DNA from 3 places in the Streptomyces sp. NPDC001858 genome. Region 2 is predicted to be linked to each of the others. Evidence: riboswitches for the same ligand, from Rfam matches in the RefSeq annotation. Region 2 holds a riboswitch; each other region holds the start of a gene.

Region 1 (7,807 bases), on a different contig from region 2:
GGCGCCCTCAGACCGAAGGTCGCGGTGGCCATGTCCGCCGTGCTGAACCTCGTCGGCGCGTTCCTCTCCGTGGAGGTCGCCAACACGATCTCCAAGGGGCTCGTCGACGAGACCGGCATCCGGCCCGAGGTCATCTTCGCCGCACTGGTCGGCGCCATCCTCTGGAACCTCGTGACCTGGCTGGTGGGCCTGCCCTCCAGTTCCTCGCACGCCCTCATGGGCGGTCTGATCGGCGCCACCATCGCCTCGGCCGGCATGGGCGCGGTGCACGGCGACGCCCTGGTCACCAAGGTCCTGATCCCGGCCATCGCGGCCCCGATCGTGGCGGGCATCGCGGCGCTGCTGGCGACCCGCCTCTCCTACACCCTCGGCAAGAAGGCCGACGGCAAGGCCGCGGCGAAGGGCTACCGCGCCGGCCAGATCGCCTCGGCCGGCCTGGTCTCGCTCGCCCACGGCACGAACGACGCGCAGAAGACGATGGGCATCATCACCCTCGCGCTCGTGGCCGGCGGCGCCGTGGCCCCCGACTCGGACCCGCCCACCTGGGTCATCCTCTCCGCGGGCCTCGCCATCGCGCTCGGCACCTACCTCGGCGGCTGGCGCATCATCCGCACGATGGGCAAGGGCCTGACCGACCTCCAGCCGCAGCAGGGCTTCGCCGCCCAGACCAGCGCGGCCACGGTCATCCTGGCCTCCTCCCACCTCGGCTTCTCCCTCTCCACCACGCACTCGGTCTCCGGCGCAGTGATGGGCGCGGGCCTCGGCCGCAAGGGCGGAGTGGTCCGCTGGTCGACGGCGACGCGGATGTTCGTCGCCTGGGGTCTGACGCTGCCGGCGGCGGCCCTGGTGGGCGCGCTGGCGGAGTCCGTGACCGACCTGGGCGACTGGGGCACGGCGCTGGTCGCGATCTTCCTGGTGGCTTCCAGCGCGTGGATCTGGAAGATCTCGCGGCGCGAGGTCATCGACGCGTCGAACGTCAACGGGACGGACGAGCCGACGGCGATCCCGGCCCCGGTCGCCGACAGCCTGACGGCCACCATCCCGTCCCCCGCCGCGACCGCCGCGACCGCCGCCGCAGCAGCCGCCACCGAGCCCACCGCCCCGGCCGTCTGAGCCCGCGCACCCGGTACGAAGGAAGAGAAGCAGCATGAAGATCGACTGGGCGGCGCTGGGCTCCGTCTTCGGCGTCAGCCTCGTGGTCACCGTGGCCCTGGTGGCCCTGTTCACCCTCGGCATCATGGGCCTGTCGCGGCAGGAGCGCGCGGCGGCGGAGGGCGGCTCGGACACCCTCGCGGTGACGGGCGCGTACGCGTGCTTCGTCGCCTGCGCGGCCGCGGTGGCCTACGGGATCTCGTTGATCGTGGTCTGACGCCCGGCCGACGGCACTCACCGCCCTGTGCGGCTCTTCGACGAGCCGCGCGGGGCGGTCCGTTTTCTCCCCGCGAGCCGGCTGCGAGCCGGGCGCGAGTGACCTCCGTCGTGGTGGCGGTGTGGGGTTCTGCACACTCTCCCTGTGCAGGTCAACGGCAAGTTGACGGCCGTTCCGGGCCCGTGGTGGACTGCCGGAGCCATCAACGGCGGTAGGAGAGGAAGCCGGTGCGAATCCGGCGCGGTCCCGCCACTGTCACCGGGGTAGTAAGCCCCCGGGAGCCAGGAACTCTCACCGCCGGTCTAGTCGAACCAGGGCGCGGACACCCTGAGTGAGGACATATCGCCATGCTCGCTCGGCCGTTGAGGTACCGCACCGGTTCGCTGCCCGACCCCACGGCCGGCTGAGCCCGTGCGTGCCGATCGCGTCTTCGCGTACGGCGCCGCCGCCGGCCTCCTCGGCGATCTGCTGCTCGGCGATCCCCGCCGTGGGCATCCGGTCGCCGCGTTCGGGCGGGCCGCGGGTGACGTGGAGCGGGTGCTGTGGCGGGATCACCGAGGATGGGGCGCCCTGCACACCCTCGTGTGCGCCGGGAGCGCCGTAGCGCTGGGGGCTGCCGCCGCGCGCCGCGGACGGTCGTCCGCCGCCGTCTCCGTCGTCCTCACCTCCGCCGCCACCTGGGCCGTCGTCGGGGGCTCCTCTCTCGTCCGCGAGGCGCGGGGCATCGGACGGGCCCTCGAAGCGGGGGACGTCGATGCCGCGCGGGAGCGGCTGCCGCATCTGTGCGGGCGCGATCCGCAGGCGCTGGACGCGGACGGGATCGCCCGGGCCGTCGTGGAGTCCGTCGCCGAGAACACCTCCGACGCCGTCGTGGGGGCGCTGGTGTGGGGGGCCGTCGGCGGGGTGCCGGGGCTGCTCGGGTTCCGCGCCGTCAACACGCTCGACGCCATGGTCGGGCACCGCTCGCCGAGATACCTGCGCTTCGGGTGGGCCTCCGCTCGGCTCGACGACCTCGCCGGATGGCCGGGGGCCCGGCTGACCGCCGTCCTCGCCGCCGTGGCCGGGGACGATCCGCGCGGGGCCGTCCGGGCCTGGCGGGCGGACGCGGGCCGGCATCCCAGCCCCAACGCGGGGCCCGTCGAGGCGTCGTTCGCCGGGGCGCTCGGGGTGCGGCTGGGCGGGACCCTGTCGTACGGCGGCCGGGTCGAGCACCGGCCCGTGCTCAACGCGGCGGCCGGGCGGCCCGTCGTCGCCGAGGACATCGAACGTGCCGCGCGGCTCTCGCGCCGGGTCGGTCTGCTCGCGCTCGGCGTGACCGTCGCCGCGCGCGCCCTCGCCACGACCGTGAACGCGCAAGCGAAAGCCAAGGCGAAGGGGCGTGCCTCATGACCGGCGGCGGTCTTCTGGTCGCGGGCACGACCTCCGATGCCGGCAAGAGTGTCGTGACGGCCGGGATCTGCCGATGGCTGGTGCGACAGGGCGTCAAGGTCGCGCCCTTCAAAGCGCAGAACATGTCCCTGAATTCGTTCGTGACGAAGGAAGGCGCCGAGATCGGCCGGGCTCAGGCCATGCAGGCCCAGGCCTGCCGGGTCGAGCCGACCGCGCTCATGAATCCCGTGCTGCTGAAGCCGGGCGGCGAGCAGAGCAGCCAGGTCGTGCTGCTCGGCAAGCCCGTCGGGGAGCTGAGCGCCCGTGGGTATCACGGGGGCCGGCAGCAGAAACTCCTGGGAACCGTTCTCGACTGTCTCGCCGAGTTGCGGGGCACGTATGACGCGGTGATCTGTGAGGGGGCCGGTTCTCCCGCCGAGATCAATCTTCGGCGGACCGACATCGTGAACATGGGGATCGCCCGGAACGCCGGGCTTCCCGTGCTCGTCGTCGGTGACATCGATCGCGGCGGGGTCTTCGCGTCCTTCTTCGGGACGGTCGCGCTCCTGTCCCCCGAGGACCAGGCACTCGTCGCCGGGTTCCTCGTCAACAAGTTCCGCGGCGACGTCTCCCTGCTGGAGCCGGGGCTCGACATGCTGCTCGGGCTCACCGGACGGCGCACCTACGGGGTGCTGCCGTTCCGGCACGGGCTCGGGATCGACGAGGAGGACGGGCTCCGGGTCTCGCTGCGCGGCACCGTGCGCGAGTCGAACACCGCCCCGCCGGTGGGGGACGACGTGCTGCGGATCGCCGTGTGCGCCGTGCCGCTCATGTCCAACTTCACCGACGTGGACGCGCTCGCCGCCGAGCCCGGTGTCGTCGTGCGGTTCGTGGACCGGCCGGAGGAGCTGGCCGACGCCGATCTCGTCGTCGTGCCCGGCACCCGAGGCACGGTCCGGGCCCTGGAGTGGCTGCACGAGCGCGGCCTGGCCGAGGCCCTGCTGCGCCGGGCGGCGGAGGGCCGGCCGATCCTCGGGATCTGCGGCGGCTTCCAGCTCCTCGGCGAGCGCATCGAGGACGAGGTCGAGAGCCGCCGGGGCCGGGTCGACGGACTCGGACTGCTGCCCGTCCGGGTGCGGTTCGCCCGGGAGAAGACCCTCACCAGGCCGGTGGGCGAAGCCCTCGGCGAGACCGTCGAGGGCTACGAGATCCACCACGGGGTCGCCGAGATCCTGGGCGGAACCCCCTTCCTGGACGGCTGCCGGGTCGGGCAGACCTGGGGCACGCACTGGCACGGCTCGCTGGAGTCGGACGGATTCCGGCGGGCGTTCCTGCGCGAGGTCGCGGCCGCCGCGGGCCGCCGGTTCACGCCCGCCCCCGACACCTCTTTCGCCGGGCTGCGCGAGGAGCAGCTCGACCGGCTCGGCGATCTGATCGAACAGCACGCGGACACCGACGCGCTCTGGCGGCTCATCGAGTCGGGCGCGCCGCAAGGACTGCCTTTCATTCCACCGGGAGCGCCCGCATGAGCACAGTGTTGTTGTTGTCCACCGCCGACACCGATCTGTTGGCGGCCCGGGCCGCTGCCGGCGCCGACTACCGGATCGGCAACCCGACCCGCGTCGACGTCGCCGAGGAGCTGCCCGCCCTCCTGGACGGCGCCGACCTCGCCGTCGTACGGCTGCTCGGCGGGAAGCGGGCCTGGGAGGACGGGCTCGCCGCGCTGAAGGCGTCCGGCATCCCGACCGTGCTGCTGGGCGGCGAGGCCGTGCCGGACGCCGAGCTGATGGCCGAGTCCTCGGCGCCGGCCGGGGTGGTGGCGGAGGCGCTGCGGTATCTCGTCGAGGGCGGGCCGGCCAACCTGACCGAGCTGGCCCGGTTCCTCTCCGACACCGTGCTGCTGACCGGCGAGGGGTTCGTCGAGCCGCAGAAGATGCCCGAGTTCGGGATGCACGGGGAGCGGGAGTTCATCGAGGGCCGGCCGACCGTCGGCGTCCTCTTCTACCGGGCCCACCACCTGAGCGGCAACACCGCCTTCGTGGACACGCTGTGCGACGCCATCGAGGCGCGGGGGGCCAACGCGCTGGCCGTGTACTGCGGTTCGCTGCGCGGTGCGGACGCCGGACTGTACGAGCTGCTCGGCCGGGCCGACGCGCTCGTGGCCACCGTCCTCGCCGCCGGCGGCACGCACGCCTCGCAGGCCTCGGCGGGCGGGGACGAGGAGGCCTGGGACATCGGGGCGCTCGCCGACCTGAACGTGCCGGTACTGCAAGGACTTTGCCTGACCTCCTCGCACGCCGCCTGGGAGGAGTCCGACGCGGCCCTGTCCCCCATGGACGCGGCGATGCAGGTGGCGATCCCCGAGTTCGACGGACGGCTGATCACGGTCCCCTTCTCCTTCAAGGAGCAGGGCCCGGACGACGTCCCGGTGTACGTCGCCGACCCCGAGCGGGCCGGACGCGTCGCCGGGATCGCCGTACGGCACGCGCAGTTGAGGCACAAGGCGAACGGCGACAAGAAGCTCGCGCTCGTCTTCACGGCCTATCCGACCAAGCACTCGCGGGTCGGCAACGCGGTCGGTCTCGACACGCCCGCGTCGGCGGTCCGGGTGCTGGACGCGCTCAAGGCGGCCGGTTACTCGCTCACCGAATACCCGGACAACGGGGACGAGTTGATCCACCGGCTCATCAACGCCGGTGGCCATGACGTCGAATGGCTCACCGAGGAGCAGTTGGCGGCCGCTCCCGCGCGCGTGCCGCTCGCCGACTACCAGGCGTGGTTCGACAAACTGGACCCCGAGTTGCGCCAGGGCATGCTCGACGCGTGGGGCGAGCCGCCGGGCAGCCTGTACGTCGACGGGGACGACATCGTGCTGGCCTCCCTGCAGTTCGGGAACGTCGTGGTGATGATCCAGCCGCCGCGCGGCTTCGGCGAGAACCCGATCGCGATCTACCACGACCCGGACATGCCGCCGTCGCACCACTACATGGCGGCCTACCGCTGGCTGGACCACTCCTTCGGCGCCGACGCCATCGTGCACATGGGCAAGCACGGCACGATGGAGTGGCTGCCGGGCAAGGGGCTGGGGCTGTCCAGGGGCTGCGGGCCGGACGCCGTGCTCGGGGAGCTGCCGCTCGTGTACCCGTTCATCGTCAACGACCCCGGTGAGGGCACCCAGGCCAAGCGGCGCGGGCACGCCACCGTGGTCGACCATCTCGTCCCGCCGATGGCGCGGGCCGACACCTACGGCGACCTGGCCAAGCTGGAGCAGCTCCTCGACGAGTACGCGCTCGTGTCCGATCTGGACCCGACGAAGGCGCCGGCCGTGCGCGCGCAGATCTGGACGCTGGTCAAGGCGGCGGAGCTGCACCACGACCTGCATGTGGACGACCAGCCGGACGACGACGCCTTCGACGAGTTCGTCATGCACATCGACGGCTATCTGTGCGAGATCAAGGACGTGCAGATCCGCGACGGTCTGCACATCCTCGGCGGCGGTCCGGTCGGCGAGGCCCGGGTGAACCTGGTGCTCGCCGTGCTGCGCGCCTCGCAGGTGTGGGGCGGGCAGGCGAACGCGCTGCCGGGGCTCAGGGCGTCCTTCGCGGCCCATTTCGGGCTCAGCGAGAAGGAGTTGCTCGCCGAGCCGGGCGCGCCGGTGAAGGTGCCGGTCGAGCTGTCGGAGCTCGTCGAGGGGCCGGCGCGGTCGGCCGCCGATGCGATCGACCTGCTGGAGCAGCTGTGCCGGCGGGTCGCCGAGGGCATGGAGGAGCGGGGCTGGGCGGTCGCCGAGAGCCGTGGCCTGGTGCGGGAGGCGCTGGGCTTCGAACTCACCGACGCCGTCGCGGTGTTGGAGTTCGCCTGCACCGAGGTCGTGCCGCGGCTGGAGAAGACGACCGACGAGATCGGGCACATCCTGAAGGCCCTCGACGGCGGGTACGTTCCCGCCGGTCCGTCGGGCTCCCCGACGCGCGGGCTGGTCAACGTCCTGCCGACCGGGCGCAACTTCTACTCCGTCGACCCCAAGGCCATCCCGTCCAGGCTGAGTTGGGAGGTCGGGCAGGCGCTCGCGGACTCGCTCGTGCAGCGGTATCTGCAGGACACGGGCGACTATCCGAAGTCCGTCGGCCTGACGGTGTGGGGCACGTCCGCGATGCGCACCCAGGGCGACGACATCGCCGAGATCCTGGCGCTGCTGGGCTGCCGTCCGGTGTGGGACGACGCCTCGCGCCGGGTGACGGGCTTCGAGATCGTGCCCCTGGACGAGCTGGGCCGGCCGCGCATCGACGTGACCGTGCGGATCTCCGGCTTCTTCCGGGACGCGTTCCCGCACGTGGTCGCTCTGATCGACGACGCGGTGCGGGCGGTGGCGGAGTTGGCCGAGCCCGCCGAGTCCAACTTCGTGCGCGCGCACGTGGACGAGGACACCGCCGAGCACGGTGACCGGCGGCGCGCGACGGCCCGGGTCTTCGGCTCGAAGCCGGGGGCCTACGGGGCGGGGCTGCTGCCGCTGATCGACGCCCGCAACTGGCGCTCCGACGCGGACCTCGCCGAGGTGTACGCGGTCTGGGGCGGCTACGCCTACGGGCGCGGGCTCGACGGGCGGGCGGCGCGCGGCGACATGGAGACGGCGTTCCGGCGGATCGCGGTGGCGGCGAAGAACGTTGACACGCGTGAGCACGATCTCGTCGACGCCGACGACTACTTCCAGTACCACGGCGGCATGGTGGCCATGGTCCGACACCTGACCGGGGCGAGCCCCGAGGCGTACGTGGGCGATTCCGCGGTACCGGACCAGGTGAAGACGCGGACCCTCGGCGAGGAGACCCACCGGGTGTTCCGCGCCCGGGTGGTCAACCCGCGCTGGATGGCGGCCATGCGCAGGCACGGCTACAAGGGCGCCTTCGAGATGGCGGCGACGGTCGACTACCTCTTCGGCTACGACGCCACGGCGGGGGTCGTGGACGACTGGATGTACGAGAAGCTCAGCGCGGAGTACGTCTTCGACGCGGAGAACCGGGACTTCATGAAGAAGTCCAACCCGTGGGCGCTGCGCGGGATCACGGAGCGCCT
Region 2 (7,807 bases):
TCCACCGCGCTCACGGTGATCGCGTACAAGCTGTGGCAGATCGACCGGCGCGGGCGTAAGACCCAGGGCGGCGGTGCGGCGCAGTGAACGACGGCGGCGTGAACGGCGTGGCACTCGCCGTCTTCATCTTCTTCTTCCTGGCCGTCACGGCCATGGGCTTCCTGGCCGCGCGCTGGCGCAAGGCCGAGAACGAGAACAGCCTCGACGAATGGGGCCTGGGCGGCCGGTCGTTCGGCACCTGGGTCACCTGGTTCCTGCTCGGCGGCGACCTCTACACCGCGTACACCTTCGTCGCCGTCCCGGCGGCGATCTACGCGGCGGGCGCGGCCGGCTTCTTCGCGGTGCCCTACACCATCCTCGTCTACCCGCTGATCTTCACGTTCCTGCCCCGGCTGTGGTCGGTCTCCCACAAGCACGGCTATGTGACGACCTCCGACTTCGTGCGCGGCCGCTGGGGCTCGAAGGGCCTGTCGCTGGCGGTCGCCCTCACCGGCATCCTGGCGACGATGCCCTACATCGCGCTGCAGCTCGTGGGCATCCAGGCGGTGCTCGACGTGATGGGCGTCGGCGGCGGCGAGGACACCAACTGGTTCGTGAAGGACCTGCCGCTGCTGATCGCGTTCGGCGTGCTGGCCGCCTACACCTACTCCTCGGGTCTGCGGGCTCCCGCACTGATCGCGTTCGTGAAGGACACGCTGATCTACCTCGTCATCGCGGTGGCCATCATCTACATCCCGATCAAGCTCGGCGGCTTCGACGACATCTTCGCCAAGGCCGGCGAGGCGTTCAGCCAGACCAACCCGGCCACGGACAAACCGCGCGGCGCGCTGACTCCGGCCGAACCCGGTCAGTGGACGTACGCGACGCTGGCGTTGGGCTCGGCGCTGGCGCTGTTCATGTACCCCCACTCGATCACGGCGACGCTCTCCTCCCGCAGCCGTGAGGTGATCCGCCGCAACACCACGATCCTGCCGCTGTACTCCCTGATGCTGGGCCTGCTGGCGCTGCTCGGCTTCATGGCGATCGCCGCCGGGGTCAAGGTGAGCAACGGGCAGCTGGCCATCCCGCAGCTGTTCGAGGACATGTTCCCGGCCTGGTTCGCGGGCGTGGCGTTCGCGGCGATCGGCATCGGCGCGCTGGTGCCGGCGGCCATCATGTCGATCGCGGCCGCGAATCTCTTCACCCGCAACATCTACAAGGACTTCATCAAGCCGGACGCGACGCCCGCGCAGGAGACCAGGGTCTCCAAGCTGGTCTCGCTGCTGGTGAAGGTGGGGGCCCTGGTCTTCGTCCTCACCATGGACAAGACGGTCGCCATCAACTTCCAGCTGCTGGGCGGCATCTGGATCCTGCAGACCTTCCCGGCGCTGGTCGGCGGCCTCTTCACCCGCTGGTTCCACCGCTGGGCCCTGCTCGGCGGCTGGGCGGTCGGCATGCTCTACGGCACGGTCGCCGCCTACGGCGTCGCCTCCCCGACCCAGAAGCACTTCGGCGGCTCGTCGAAGGAGATCCCGGGCATCGGCGAGATCGGCTACATCGGCCTGACGGCGTTCGTCCTGAACGTAGCCGTCACCGTGGCCCTGACCTTCGTCCTGAAGGCGCTCAAGACCCCGGAAGGCGTCGACGAGACCAGGCCGGAGGACTACACGGCGGACGCCGGCGACCCGGGCGTCCAGAAGGAGCTGCCGGCGGCGACGCACTAGTCCGCACCGGCCGGGCCTCTCCGACGGCCAGGCGTGTTCCGCGCTGTTCAGCGGGTGCGCCTGGCCATCGCGTCCCAGAAGTCGTCCAGCTCGCCTACGCGCATGCTGACCCAGTGCGGTGTCTTGCGGCGCAGGAGTCTGGGGAGGCACCGCCGCAGCCGTCCCGGCAGCAGGGCCTGTTGCTGGCGGCAGAAGGGCTCGCGGATCTCGTCCCGGGGCACCGAGCCGCGCGGCGGGTACGGGCAGAGCTGGAACTTGCAGTCGGGCAGGCACTGGGAGCCCGGGGCGGGCGGCTCGGCCTTGCCGGCCGGCCACCCGGGGTGCAGCGGTCCGCGGTCGGTGCGAATGCACGGCGGGAGCGGCATGCCGGGCTGCTCCACGCGGGCCATCCGCTCCTCGACCTCGTCCGGGTGGCCGTCCCGTTCGATGAGGTTCACCATGACCAGCACATCGGCGACCAGGCGCTGGGCGCGCCCGTCGAGCGTGCTCCAGCCGACCGAGGGCGGGATCCACAGGTTGTGCCTGCGGGAGCCGCCGTCACGGCCGACGCGGGCGCCGATGTTGTCGGCGGTGCCCTTCTCGTCGATCCACAGGAAGCGCTCGGGCTGCCCGGTCTCGAGGGCCAGGGCCACCAGGTCGCCCGCCTCGGCGACGAACGGGTGGAGCAGGCGCCGCGGCGAGTCGCCGTTCACTCCCGGCGGGCCGGGCGGCCGGTTGACCGTGCCGGCCATCGACAGCCAGCGCCGGACGGTCTCCACGGCGGTGGCCCCACCGACGGTGCGGGACGCGGGGTTCGACCCGCCGCCGCGGGCGTGTGCCGGCCGGCCGCTGTCGTCCGGGAGTTCCCACAGGCACAGCGCCTGGAGCAGGCTCAGTTGTGCGTACCAGCACCGCGAGCGCTCCAGGAGCGTCACCGCCTGGCGGATCAGGCCGGCCCGGCTGCCCGGGTCCGACTGCGGGTGGCGGATGCGCCGGTTGGCCGCGTACTTGAACCCCTGGGCCAGTGCGGCCTCCAGCGCGAGCGGCATGTCGGGGGTGCCGCCGGTGTGTACCGGGTCCAGGTGGCGCAGCCACTTGCCGAGGCGTTCGGACGCCTCGTCGCGGTGGGCGGCGTCGACGGAGCCCAGGAGCATGGGCAGGATCCAGGCCCGCATCATGAAGTTACGGAGCAGCCGCACCCGCCGTTCCTCGTACCCGTCGTTGAGTTCGCGCCGTTTCTGCTGGAGCTGTTTGAGGGTGAGCTGCTGGCGGCGCAGCCCTTGGCGGCGGTTGGACGGCACGGGGGTGCCGTACGTCGCCAGCGCCATCTGCGCCGCCCATGTCTGGTAGTTCTGCCTCCTTTCGTCCTTGAGGCGGTTGACCTGGTCGATGTACTCGCGGACGGGGTCGCTGTCGAGGCGGAAACGCTCGCGGATCACGGTGAACGCCTCGTTGCCTCCGGCGCCGCACTCCTGGGCGGCGGCCATACGGATCGCGTAGGAGGGCTCCTCGATGGCCATGTCGAAGAGCTCCGAGTACAGCGTCGACCTGCCGAGCCGCCCGGAGACCGTCCGCAGTGTCGCCCCGAGCTGCCTGACGAAGGCCAGTTTCGCGTCGTCGAGGCTGCGGCGGTCCCCCTTGATGCCGGACCAGGACGCGTGCGCCGCATGCACGATGTCGTCCAGGTGTCCTGGGGACTCCTCCGCGCTCTCGACCTCCAGCGCCGCCGCGTAGAGGTCGAGGACCTTCGGGTCGTCGGTGCGGTGTTCGGCCGCCGAGCAGAGCCGGTGGGTCAGGGTGCGGCCGTGCACGGGTGCCTGCCGCATCCACTCCTCGATCTCCTTCTTCACCTCGGTCCGGACACCGTGGCCCCGGTCGGCGAGCTTCGCGGCCCGCCGCCGGGAGAGGAACACCAGGGCGATGAGCAGCTCCCGGCTGGGGCCGGGCGGTCGCAGCGCCTGGTCGACCAGCTCTCCGGCGACCCGCTCCCCCAGCTCGTCCAGGACGCGGAATCCCAGATAGGCCTGGATGATGCTGTGCGGGAAACGGACCTTTCGCCCCAGGCTCTCCACCAGCTTGAGCTTGTGCGCGTTGGTCGCGTGACGGGCGAGCACGGCTTGGCACTGTTCCATGCTGCCCTCGCTGAGCCGCTTGCGCTCCTCCTCGCCGAGCAGCCTGCACAGGGCGTTCCAGATCTGTTCGCGGTGCCACTCGGAGAAGACGTTGACGCGCTTGCCGTACCGGTCGAAGCCGCGGGCTCTGGTCCACAGGTGCTCCGCGTGGCCGGCCGCATACCGCACCGGACCAGGGTGCACGTCCGTGCTCAACAACTCCTCGAAGCCGACCTCCAGTTTGTCCTGGAGCAGGCCGACGCAGGCCATCGCGGCGACCACCGCCACGGTGTCCTGGCGCTCCTGCAGGTTCAGCGCGACCTTCTCCCGCAGCCGGCCCGCGCACAGCTCCTCGGCCCATCGGTCCAGCAGCCGCAGGCGCAGCGTGCCCCGGTCCCGGTCCGAGGTGTCCAGGTGGCCCGGCTCGTCGGGGCGCAGCCTGCCGTGGTGATGCAGATCGCGGACGATCTGGAGGTAGATGGGCGACTCGGTGACCTCCGCCCGCTCCACGAGGTCGTCCAGGTACCGTTCCTCGGCGTCCGAGGCGCGCGCCTCGACGAAGTACAGCGCCTCCTCCTCGCTGAGCGGCTCCAACTCCACGATGGCGGCGACGGTGTTCTCCAGCGGGCTGTGCGGCCGGGAGGCGATGACCAGCGGCAGCCGCTCCTTGTGGGCCCGTTCGATGGCCCGGCGGATGATGTTGTCCCGGTTCTGCTGGAGTCCCTCGTCGAGCAGGGCCTCCTCCAGCCCGTCGGCGATGACGACGGGCTTGTCGTCGGCGAGCAGTTGCTGCCAGACCCGGTCGATCTTGGTGCGGGCCAGGGTCCCCTGAGGCGTCTCCTCGGCGAACCTCTGCTTGGCCAAGCGCTCGAAGTTCAGGGTGGCCTCGTCCGTCGCGTCCCGGAGCCGGATCGGCACGGGTACGGCGTGCTGATGGGCCAGCAGTTCGGTGAGCCGCACGAGGACGGCGGTCTTGCCGACGCCGACGCCTCCGACGAGCAGATAGGGCCGGCGGGTGTCGCGGTCGCGCAGCCGTTGGGCGATGACCTCGGCGACCTCCTCGCGGCCCACGATCTCGTCGGTCTCCGGGCCTGCGGTGAGCACCAGCTTGTCGGGATTTCTACGGGCGTCCAGGAGATAGCGTCGCTTGGTCCAGCTGTACCAGCAGAACAGGAACGACGCCGCGGCGATCGAGGCGGTGAGGACGGGCCCGATGAAGCGCAGCAGGGCGTCGAAGCCGCCGTTGCCCTTGCGCCACTCCTCAAAGCCGGTCGTCTCCCCCGTGAGCAGGATGTACAGACCTTCTATGCACCAGGCGAACACCGCGAGCACAGCGAGCACCCAGACGAACCGGGTCACGTTGGCGTAGGAGAACCACCTCCGCCATTTCCTGGGCCGGGTGGTTCCGCGCCGGGCCTCCCGGCGGATGGTGTGGGTGTGCCAGCGGCCGACGAGGGCGCCGCGGATCCGTTTGCCCCAGCGTCTGAGTTCCAGTGTGGCCATCGGCGCGTTGGGCAGACGGGTCTTCCCGGGCGGGCGGCGGACGACACTCGTCATGAGTCTGCTCCCTCCGAGAGGGTTCTCGGGACGGGGGACTGTGCGGTGTCGGCACCTACTTTCCATGGAAACACTCCGGGGACGACCCGCAACCCGGCCGTCCCCGGCCGTCGGCTACGAACGTCTCGGTTTCGTCCGCACACCAGAGCGGGACCGGAATCCCGTGCCGCACCTGACGACATCACTCTCCTCACCTACGAGTTGACGCTCTGAAATCAGCGCGACACAACATCTGGGGGTGACGCGACAGGCAGGCACAAGATGTATGCTCATGCTCGCTGTCGTCGCAGGGGAATCCGGTGCGAATCCGGAACTGTCCCGCAACGGTGTACACGCGTGCATGTCCACCCATATGTGCACGCCTGTTCAGTCCGAGGTCCTGCCGACAGCGCGCCCGGCCGTCCCGGTCCGGGTGCCCTGACGTCCGGGCCTCGCGGAGTGGGCCGGTGGGCGCGACGCCCCGTGCGCTCGTGTGCTGCCCCGCCCTCCGCCAGGCCCCCTGCCGAGCGAGGGAGAGCCTCACGTGACCATCGCGCCAGCCGACCCGGTTTCAGTCTTCGAGCTGGAGACCGACGGTCCCGGGAACGCGTTGCTGCGGACCCTGACCGAGCTGACCGCCGACCTTCCCGACGCCGCCCCCGGCCGGGTCGCCGCCGCCGCCCTGCGCGGCCGGTCCTCGCGGGCCGACGAGGCGGAGCTGCGCGAGCTGGCGACGGAGGCGGCCGCCGGTCTGATCTCCGAGGACCCGGCCTACTCGAAGCTGGCCGCCCGGCTGCTGACCATCAGCATCGCCGCGGAGGCAGCCTCCCAGGGCGTCACGTCGTTCACCGCCTCGGTCGCCGTCGGCCATCGCGAGGGTCTGATCGCGGACCGCACCGCCGAGTTCGTGCGCGTCCACGCGGCCCGCCTCGACGCGCTGATCGACACGGCCGCCGACGACCGCTTCGGCTACTTCGGGCTGCGCACCCTGCACAGCCGCTACCTGCTGCGGCACCCGATCACCCGCAAGGTCGTCGAGACGCCCCAGCACTTCCTGCTGCGCGTCGCCTCCGGCCTGGCCGAGGACGACAGCGCGCGGGCGCTGGACGAGGTCGCCGCGCTGTACGGGCTGATGAGCCGGCTGGACTACCTCCCGTCCTCCCCCACGCTCTTCAACTCCGGCACCCGGCACCCCCAGATGTCGTCCTGCTACCTCCTCGACTCCCCGCTGGACGAGCTGGACTCCATCTACGACCGCTACCACCAGGTCGCCCGGCTGTCGAAGCACGCCGGCGGCATCGGGCTGTCGTACTCCCGCATCCGCAGCCGCGGTTCGCTGATCCGGGGCACCAACGGGCACTCCAACGGCATCGTGCCGTTCCTGAAGACCCTGGACGCCTCGGTCGCCGCCGTGAACCAGGGCGGCCGGCGCAAGGGCGCGGCCGCGGTCTACCTGGAGACCTGGCACTCCGACATCGAGGAGTTCCTGGAGCTGCGGGACAACACCGGTGAGGACGCCCGCCGTACGCACAACCTGAACCTCGCGCACTGGATCCCGGACGAGTTCATGCGACGGGTCAACGCCGACGGGCAGTGGTCGCTGTTCTCCCCGGCCGACGTGCCCGAGCTGGTCGACCTGTGGGGCGCGGAGTTCGACGCGGCCTACCGCAAGGCCGAGGAGGCGGGCCTCGCGAAGAAGACCATCCCGGCGCGGGACCTGTACGGCCGCATGATGCGCACCCTCGCGCAGACCGGCAACGGCTGGATGACCTTCAAGGACGCCGCCAACCGCACCGCCAACCAGACGGCCGAACCGGGTCACGTCGTGCACTCCTCGAACCTGTGCACGGAGATCCTGGAGGTCACCGACGACGGCGAGACGGCCGTGTGCAACCTGGGTTCGGTGAACCTCGGCGCGTTCGTCGACCCGTCGGCCGCGGGCGGGGACGGCATCGACTGGGAGCGGCTGGACGCGGCCGTCCGCACCGCCGTCACCTTCCTCGACCGGGTCGTCGACATCAACTTCTACCCGACCGAGCAGGCGGGCCGCTCCAACGCCCGCTGGCGGCCGGTCGGGCTGGGCGCGATGGGCCTCCAGGACGTCTTCTTCAAGCTGCGGCTGCCGTTCGACTCCGCCGAGGCCCAGGCCCTGTCCACGCGGATCGCCGAACGCATCATGCTCGCCGCGTACGAGGCCTCCGCCGACCTGGCCGAGCGCAGCGGCCCGCTGCCCGCCTGGGACAAGACCCGCACCGCGCGCGGTGTGCTGCACCCCGACCACTACGGCGTCGAGTTCACCTGGCCGGAGCGCTGGGCGGCGCTGCGGTCGCGGATCGCGGCGACGGGCCTGCGCAACTCGCTGCTGCTCGCCATCGCGCCGACCGCCACCATCGCGTCCATCGCGGGCGTGTACGAGTGCATCGAGCCGCAGGTGTCCAACCTGTTCAAGCGCGAGACGCTGTCCGGCGAGTTCCTCCA
Region 3 (7,807 bases), on a different contig from region 2:
TCACATCCCGCGAAGACATGGCCGTCCACCCCGGAGTACTGCCCGGGGCGGCCCGCCAGGAACACCTGCGAGGCGCCGGCGGCCCTCAACTGCGCGGCCACGGACTCGGCCCGCTCCTCGTACAGCGCGTCGCTGGAGCACAGGACGGCCTCGCGCGCCCCGCTCTCCTCGAACCCGCCCTCCGTGACGGGCTCGATGCCGCCCGCCTGGAACAGGTTGGCGGCGAAGGTGAGCCGGGCGGTGTGCGCGGCAGCCGGCCCGAGGGCGGCCAGAAAGATCCGGGGCCGGGCGCCGGTCGCGGCGAGATGGGCGTCGGAACGGGCGCGCAGCGCCTCGAACGCCTCGTCGCGCCGCACACGCGGCAGACCGCCGGACGGCGGCGCGGGCGCCGGCGCGCGGACGACCGGCTTCTCCGCCAGATGCGGGAACTCGCTGACACCGGTGACGGGCTCGCGGCGCTTGGCCAGCTTCGCACTGCGCACCGACCACGTCTGCGCCAGCCGCTCACGGATCAACCCGGAGCGCAGCGCGGCCGCCTGGCCGCCGGACTGCTCGATGTTCTGGAAGAACTCCCAGCCCGCGTGGGCGAGTTCGTCGGTGAGCCGCTCCACGTACCAGGAACCGCCCGCCGGGTCGATCACCCGGGCCAGATGGGACTCCTCGATGAGGATCGTCGAGGTGTTGCGGGCGATGCGCCGCGCGAACGCGTCCGGAAGACCGAGGGCGTCGTCGAAGGGCAGCACGGTGACCGCGTCGGCACCGCCTGCCCCGGCGGCCAGCGTGGCGATCGTCGTGCGCAGCATGTTCACCCACGGATCGCGACGCGCCATCATCACCGGGGAGGTCACCGCGTGCTGGCGCTGCGCGCCCGCCCCCGGGGCCCCGCAGACCTCGGCCACCCGGGCCCACAGCCGGCGCGCCGCCCGCAGCTTGGCGATGGTCAGGAACTGGTCGGCGGTGGCCGCATACCGGAACTCCAGCTGTGCGCACGCCTGGCCGACGCTCAGCCCGGCCTCGGTCAGCCCCCGCAGATAGGCGACCCCGGTCGCCAGCGAGCAGCCCAGCTCCTGGGCCGCCGAACCGCCGGCCTCGTGATACGGCAGCGCGTCCACGGTCAGCGCCCGCAGCCCCGGGTACCCCTCGGCGCACCGCCGCGCGAGAGAGGCCGTCGGCGCGAACTCCAGCGCCTCGCCCGTCCGGGCCTCGTGACCCAGCGGATCCGCGCCCAGGTTCCCGCGCGCGGCCTCCGCGCCGACGCCCCGCTCCGCGTAGATCCGCAGCAGTTCGCCCGCCGCCGACTCGACGTCACGCCCGGCGTCCAGGACGACCGGCGCCAGATCGAGGTAGACGCCGTCCAGGGCCTGGTCGAGCGAGGAGACCGGGACGGCGTCGCCGCCCACGACCAGCCAGAGCGAGGTGACGCCGTTCTCCAGGTCCGCCAGGACCGCGCCGCCGTCCGCCGAGGCGTGCCGTTGGCGTACGTCCCAGCCGCCGACGGTGTTGCCCTCCGCCCGGCCCCCGCGCACGAACGGGGCGAAGCCGGGAAGGCCGGGATCCGGGGCGCTCTCGCGCGCGGTGTACAGGGGGCCGGTGCCGAGGCCGTCCTCCAGCACGGTGGACAGGGCGTCTTCCGCCGCCGCACCGGAGACCTCCTTGCCCGACTTGCGCAGGACGCCCTCCACGAGACGTTGCCACTGCTCACGTGTCGTGTCGGGGAACTCGGCGGCGAGCGAGAGCCCGTCGTCAGGCAGCACTGTCATGCTCGGATGCTAGGCCAGATCGCCGAAGCCGCAGCAGAGCGCACGGCTGTGAGTTTCTTCTCCCGAAAAGTGTGGTGCGGGTCACCCGTCCGGCCTGTCCCTAGGATTCCCGGCAGGAACCGACGAGATCATGCGTGTCATCGTGGCGCGCGGCCCCTGACGGAGGCGTACGGATGAACGGCCCGACCAGCGCGACGAGCCCGACCGGCCCCACGAGCGCGACCAGCGCGACGAGCGCGTCCGCAGCGACCTCCGGAGAGGAACCTGTCCTGCTGCGCACCGCCGGACGGGCGGCCCATATCGTCCTCAACCGGCCCCGAGCCCTCAACGCCCTGAACCATGTCATGGTGCGCCGCATCGACGAGGCGCTCACCGCCTGGGAGCACGACCCGGCCGTCGAGACCGTCGTCATCACCGGCGCCGGGGAGCGCGGTCTGTGCGCGGGCGGCGACATCCGCGCCGTCCACGACGACGCTCGCGACGCGGACGGCAGCGCCTCGGCCGCGTTCTGGCGCGACGAGTACCGCCTCAACGCGCGCATCGCCCGCTACCCCAAGCCGTACGTCGCCGTCATGGACGGCATCGTCATGGGCGGCGGAGTCGGCGTGTCCGCCCACGGCAGCGTCCGGATCGCCACCGAGCGCTCGCGCATCGCGATGCCCGAGACCGGCATCGGATTCGTCCCGGACGTCGGCGGCACCCATCTGCTCGGGCTCGCACCCGGCGAACTGGGCACCCACCTGGCGCTGACGGGGGCGCAGATCGGCGCCGGGGACGCCGTGCTGTGCGGGCTGGCCGACCACTACGTGCCGTCCCCGTCGCTGGACGACGTCGTCGCCGACCTGGCCCGGCTGCCCGTCCGGGAGGCCCTCGCGCCTCATGTGCGGCCTGCTCCGGAGGGGGAGTTGGCCGCACATCGGGAGTGGATCGACGACTGCTATGCCGCCGACACCGTCGAGGAGATCGTCCGGCGGCTGCTCGCGCACGGCGACCCGGCCGCGAAGGAGGCCGCGCAGACCCTGCTCACCAAGTCGCCCACCACCTTGAAGGTGACGCTGACGGCACTGCGGCGGGCCCGTCGGCTCGGGTCGCTGGAGCGGGTGCTGGAGCAGGAGTACCGAGTGTCCTGCGCGGCCCTGTCCACCGCCGACCTGGTCGAGGGCATCCGCGCCCAGGTCATCGACAAGGACCGCGATCCGCGCTGGTCACCGGCCACCCTCGCCGAGGTCGCCGACGCGGACGTCGAGCGCTGGTTCCGCCCCCTCGACGGACGACGGGGACTCGGGCTCGACGGCTGAGAGCCCGTTCGGCCGCGGCGCCGGCCGCCCTGCGCTCACCTCCCGGCGACCGTCCCCAGGAAGCGGATGTACGGCCGGTCGCCGGCGCCGGGGCGGGTGACCGTGGCGCGCACGCCGTAGACGTCGGCGATCAGGGCCTCGGTGAGGGTGGCGGCAGGGGTGCCGGCGGCTACCACCCGGCCCTGCCGGAGCACGACGACCTGGTCGCAGTACATGGCCGCCAGGTTCAGGTCGTGCAGGGCGACGACGCTGGTGACGGGCAGTTCGGCGACCAGGTTCAACAGGTCGAGCTGGTGCTGGATGTCCAGGTGGTTGGTCGGTTCGTCCAGCAGCAGTTCGCGGGGCTCCTGGGCGAGGGCGCGGGCGATCTGGACGCGCTGGCGTTCCCCGCCGGAGAGCGTGTGCCAGGGCTGGTCCAGGCGGTCGGCGAGCCCGGTGCGTTCGAGGGCGGTGCGGACGGCCCGCTCGTCCGCCGCGGTCGCCGGCGTCCAGGCGCGGCGGTGCGGGACGCGGCCCAGGCGCACCACGTCGGCGACGGTCAACTCGACCAGGGTGTCCGCCTGTTGCTCGACGACGGCCACGCGCCGCGCGACGGCTCGGCGGCCCCAGTCGCCCAGCGGTCGGCCGTCGAGGGTCACCACGCCCGAGGCCGGGGCCAGCACCCCGGACAGCAGCCGCAGCAGGGTCGACTTGCCCGAGCCGTTGGGGCCGAGCAGTCCGGTCACGGAGCCGGGCCGGAGGGTGAGGCTGACGCCGTCGAGGATCAGCCGTCCGCCCGCGGAGCGGCTCACCCGGTCGGCGTGGAGCGTGGGCGACGCGTGCTCCCCGTCGTACTCGCTGTCGTGGGATCCGTCCACCGCGTTCTGCCCCTCGTGCGTCCCGCTCACCGCGTCCTCCTCATCGGGTCCCCCTCGTGCGGTACAGGACCAGGACGAACGCCGGGACGCCGACGAGCGACGTCACCACGCCCACCGGCACCTCCTGCGGGTCGAGGACGGTACGGGCCAGGGTGTCGGCCCACACCAGGAACACCGCCCCGGCGAGCGCGGCGACCGGCAGCAGCCGGGCATGTCCGGGGCCGACCAGGGCGCGGGCCGCGTGCGGCAGGACGAGGCCGACGAAGCCGATCGCGCCCGCCGCGCTCACCAGCACGGCCGTCAACAGCGCGGTCACGCACAGCAGCACCAGCCGGGTCCGGGCCACCGCGACCCCGAGTGTGGCCGCCGCGTCCTGGCCGAAGGCGAAGGCGTCCAGGGTGCGCGCGTACCCGAGGCACACCGTCAGGGCGAGCGCCAGCACGGCCAGACAGAGCCACACCTCGGTCCAGCCGGCCCCGCTGAGCGATCCGAGCAGCCAGAACAGCACGCCCCGGGTGGTCTCCGCGTCGGCCGCCGTCAGCACGATGAACGAGGTCACGGCCGAGAACAGCTGCATCGCGGCCACCCCGGACAGCACCACCCGGTCCGTCGTCCCGCCGAGCGTGTGGCTGAGCAGCAGCACCATCGCGAACGAGCCGAGCGCGCCCGCGAACGCGCCCCCCGACACCGACACGACGCTCCCGCCGACCCCGAGGACGACCACGACGACCGCCCCGGTCGACGCCCCGGAGGAGACCCCCAGGACGAAGGGGTCGGCCAGCGGGTTGCGCAGCAGCGACTGCATCACCGCCCCGCACACGGCGAGCCCGGCGCCGCACACCGCGGCGAGCAGGGTGCGCGGCAGCCGCAGGTTCCAGACGATGCCGTCCCGGATGGGGGACAGGTCCGAGGCGCCCCAGCCCAGGTGGGAGGCGACCGTGGACCAGACGTCACCGACGCCGATGTCCGCCGGCCCGATGGTGATGGCCACGGCGACGGACACGGCCAGCACCGCGAGTCCGAGGACCGGGCCGGCCACGCCCCGCAGCACCCCGGCGGCGGCCCGGAGCCGTCGGACCCCGGGCGACCGCAGGGCGGTGGTCATCCGGCGAGCCCGTACGCGCGCAGCGCCGCGGCGACCTTCTCCACCCCTTCGACGGTGCGGATCGTGGGGTTCATGGCCTGCCCGCTGAGCAGCACGTAACGCTTCTGCTTCACCGCGTCCATGTTCTTCGTCGCCGCGTTGGACTCCAGGAACGCGATCTTCCGCGCGGCGGTCTCGGCCGTCTGCGACTTGCGGGTGAGGTCGCCGATGACCAGCACGTCGGGGTTGCGGTCGGCGACCGTCTCCCAGTTCACCTGCGGCCATTCCTGCGTGCTGTCGTCGAAGACGTTCTTCGCGCCCAGCACGTTCGTGACGATGCCCGGCGCACCGCAGCAGCCCGCCAGATAGGGCGACTCCTGGTTCGCGAACCAGTACAGGACGGTGGCGTCCTCGGCGTCGATCCCGGACGTGGCCGTGGCCACCCGGCCCTGGAGCTGCGTGACCAGCTTCTCGCCGCGCTCCTCGACCCCGAAGATCCGCGCCAGTTCGCGCACCTCGCGGTACACGGTGTCCATGGCCAGCGGCTCGGTCCGCGAGCCGTCGCCGCCGCCGCTGTTGTCCTTGCCCTCGCAGTCGGCGGGCGAGAGGTACGTCGGCACCCCCAGCTCCGCGAACTTCTCGCGCGGGGCCACTCCGCCCTTGCTCAGCGTGGAGGTGAAGGAGGAGGCCACGAAGTCCGGCTCGGTGTCCAGCACCTTCTCGAACGACGGCTGGTTGTCGGCGAGCCGAGGCACCTTCGCGTCGGCCTTCTCCAGCCCCTTCATGACCGGGTCGGTCCAGGTGGCGGTGCCCACCATGCGGTCGGCGAGGCCCAGCGAGAGCATGATCTCGGTGGTGCCCTGGTTCAGCGAGACGGCCCGCTGCGGAGGTGCCTTGACGGTCACCTTCTGCCCGCAGTTGTCCAGCGTGACGGCCTTCGCGGACGCGCCCGCGCCCGCAGCCCCCTCGGACGACGAGCCCGCACCGCAGGCGGACAGCAGCAGTGCCCCGGACAGGAGCAGGACGGAACAGCGGGCGGGGCGGGACAGATGCACGAAGCGGCTTCCTAGGCGTCGAGGCCCATGCGCGGGGCCCGTTCGGACGGTCGGCTGCCAGCAGGTCTTCGGACTCGGGATCACCCCGGCGGGGCACCTTCCCAGACCTGGCCATGGCCGTCGTCCAGTGGTTGCCGCCCCGCCCGTCACCCTCACCGCTGCGCGTCAGTTCCGGACTTCCACCGGATTCCCTGACCCGTGCACGCGTACTACCGCGTGCACGAATACGACTGGCGTTCGAAAATTACCATGGCATTGCCTGATCGCCCCACGTGCCCCCCGATGTCCCCTCCCGGGCGCTTCAGCCGGCGTTGATGACGACCGCCTTGAGCTGGGTCCAGTCCTCGACGTAGTCGGGGCCCATGGAGCGGCCGAAGCCGCTGTGCCGGTAGCCGCCGAAGGGCGCGCCGATGGCCCCGCCGGGGCCGCCGTCGCCGAGGGTGTTGACGGCGACCTGGCCCGCCTGGACCGCGCGGGCCAGGCGTACGGCGCGGCCGATGTCCTGGGTCCATTGCGTGGCGGTCAGACCGTAGCGCGTGCCGTTGGCGATCGCGACGGCCTTCTCCTCGTCCTCGTGGGTCAGGACCGACAGGGCACCACACGGCCCGCGCCGACTCCGCCCGCGTCAGCACCCACCTGTGGGTGACGGAGTGGGCCGAGGGCGCCGCGAGCCCCGTCTTCACCCACTTCTGGACCCATGCCCAGCCGGGCCCCGACGGCGCTGCGCGCGGCGCCTTCCACGGCTCGGAGATCCCGTACCTGCTGGGCACGCTGCACGCCCTGGACCGCCCGTGGCGCGAGGAGGACCGGCGCGTCGCGGACCTCCTCACCGGATACGTCGTCAACTTCGTGTCCACCGGCGACCCGAACGGCCCGGCCCTGCCGGACTGGCCGGCCACCCGCCCCGACCGGCCCGAGGTCTTCGAGACCGGCCACGGCTGGGCGCCGATCCCGCTCGCCGACCCGGCGAGAACCGACTTCCACCGGCGCTTCCTGCGGACCCGGACCGCCGCCTGGTGAACCCCTTCACCCGTTCCCGAAAGGAACCCCGACCGTGCGACTGACCCCCCTGCCCGACCTGACGCCCGAACAGAGCGAGCTGCTCGACACCATCGTCGGCCCGGCGTGGAACCGCCGCCGCCGTTCCTGGTCTGGGCACGCAACATGGAACTGGCCCACTTCGCCGAAGCCGGCTGCCTGTTGGTCGAGACCTCGCACAGCTATGCCGGCGGGCAGGCCGAGGCGGCGGTCGGCCGGTGGCTGCGCAAGAACCCCGGAACGCTCGGCGTGGCCACGAAGGTCGGCCACGACACGAGCGGCCGGGACATCCCGCTCAGCCGCGAGAACGTGCACGACCACGTGCGGAGCGCGCTGGAGAACCTGGGCGTCGACACCGTCGACGTCCTGCTCCACCACTGCGACGATCCCGCCCGGTCCGTCGCCGAACTCGCGGACACGCTGATCGGCCTCGTCGAGGACGGTCGGGTCCGCCGGGTCGGCGTCTCCAACTGGCGGGCGGACCGCCTCGCCGTGCTCGCGCAGGAGCTGGCCGGGCGCGGGCACCTCCCTGGCCAGCTACCAGTTCAGCCTCGCCGAACCCGATCCCGCACTGCTGGGCGGCAGCCTGCACGCGGACGCCGCGGCACTCGACGTCGTCCGCGCCCACCGTCTGCCGCTGCTGAGCTGGTCGTCGCAGGCCCGCGGCTTCTTCGCCCGCACCGACGAACCGCGGCGGGCCGACGGCCGCCCGGAC

Evidence for each region. A riboswitch is a leader RNA that binds a small molecule or an ion and turns the genes downstream of it on or off. The one in region 2 is predicted to bind cobalamin.
Region 1: another riboswitch for cobalamin. It lies ahead of ACWCPF_RS20490 (cobalamin biosynthesis protein); the one in region 2 lies ahead of ACWCPF_RS10035 (ribonucleoside-diphosphate reductase subunit alpha).
Region 3: another riboswitch for cobalamin. It lies ahead of ACWCPF_RS24860 (ABC transporter substrate-binding protein); the one in region 2 lies ahead of ACWCPF_RS10035 (ribonucleoside-diphosphate reductase subunit alpha).

What each region holds. Positions count from the first base shown of each region.
Region 1 is NZ_JBSFEV010000013.1:59,620-67,426, forward strand. Features, by position in the region: gene ACWCPF_RS20480 (anion permease) at 1-1,113, shown strand, start outside; gene ACWCPF_RS20485 (hypothetical protein) at 1,148-1,369, shown strand; cobalamin riboswitch at 1,539-1,679, shown strand; gene ACWCPF_RS20490 (cobalamin biosynthesis protein) at 1,781-2,758, shown strand; gene ACWCPF_RS20495 (cobyric acid synthase) at 2,755-4,266, shown strand; gene cobN (cobaltochelatase subunit CobN) at 4,263-7,807, shown strand, end outside.
Region 2 is NZ_JBSFEV010000005.1:303,774-311,580, reverse strand. Features, by position in the region: gene ACWCPF_RS10050 (DUF3311 domain-containing protein) at 1-87, shown strand, start outside; gene mctP (monocarboxylate uptake permease MctP) at 84-1,703, shown strand; gene ACWCPF_RS10040 (NACHT domain-containing protein) at 1,751-5,350, opposite strand; cobalamin riboswitch at 5,616-5,751, shown strand; gene ACWCPF_RS10035 (ribonucleoside-diphosphate reductase subunit alpha) at 5,874-7,807, shown strand, end outside.
Region 3 is NZ_JBSFEV010000019.1:35,004-42,810, reverse strand. Features, by position in the region: gene ACWCPF_RS24880 (methylmalonyl-CoA mutase family protein) at 1-1,760, opposite strand, end outside; gene ACWCPF_RS24875 (enoyl-CoA hydratase/isomerase family protein) at 1,934-3,058, shown strand; gene ACWCPF_RS24870 (ABC transporter ATP-binding protein) at 3,094-3,915, opposite strand; gene ACWCPF_RS24865 (FecCD family ABC transporter permease) at 3,956-5,020, opposite strand; gene ACWCPF_RS24860 (ABC transporter substrate-binding protein) at 5,017-6,054, opposite strand; cobalamin riboswitch at 6,097-6,301, opposite strand; gene ACWCPF_RS24855 (aldehyde dehydrogenase family protein) at 6,356-6,637, opposite strand; gene ACWCPF_RS24850 (carboxylesterase family protein) at 6,697-7,074, shown strand; partial or broken gene ACWCPF_RS24845 (aldo/keto reductase) at 7,219-7,530, shown strand; gene ACWCPF_RS24840 (aldo/keto reductase) at 7,622-7,807, shown strand, end outside.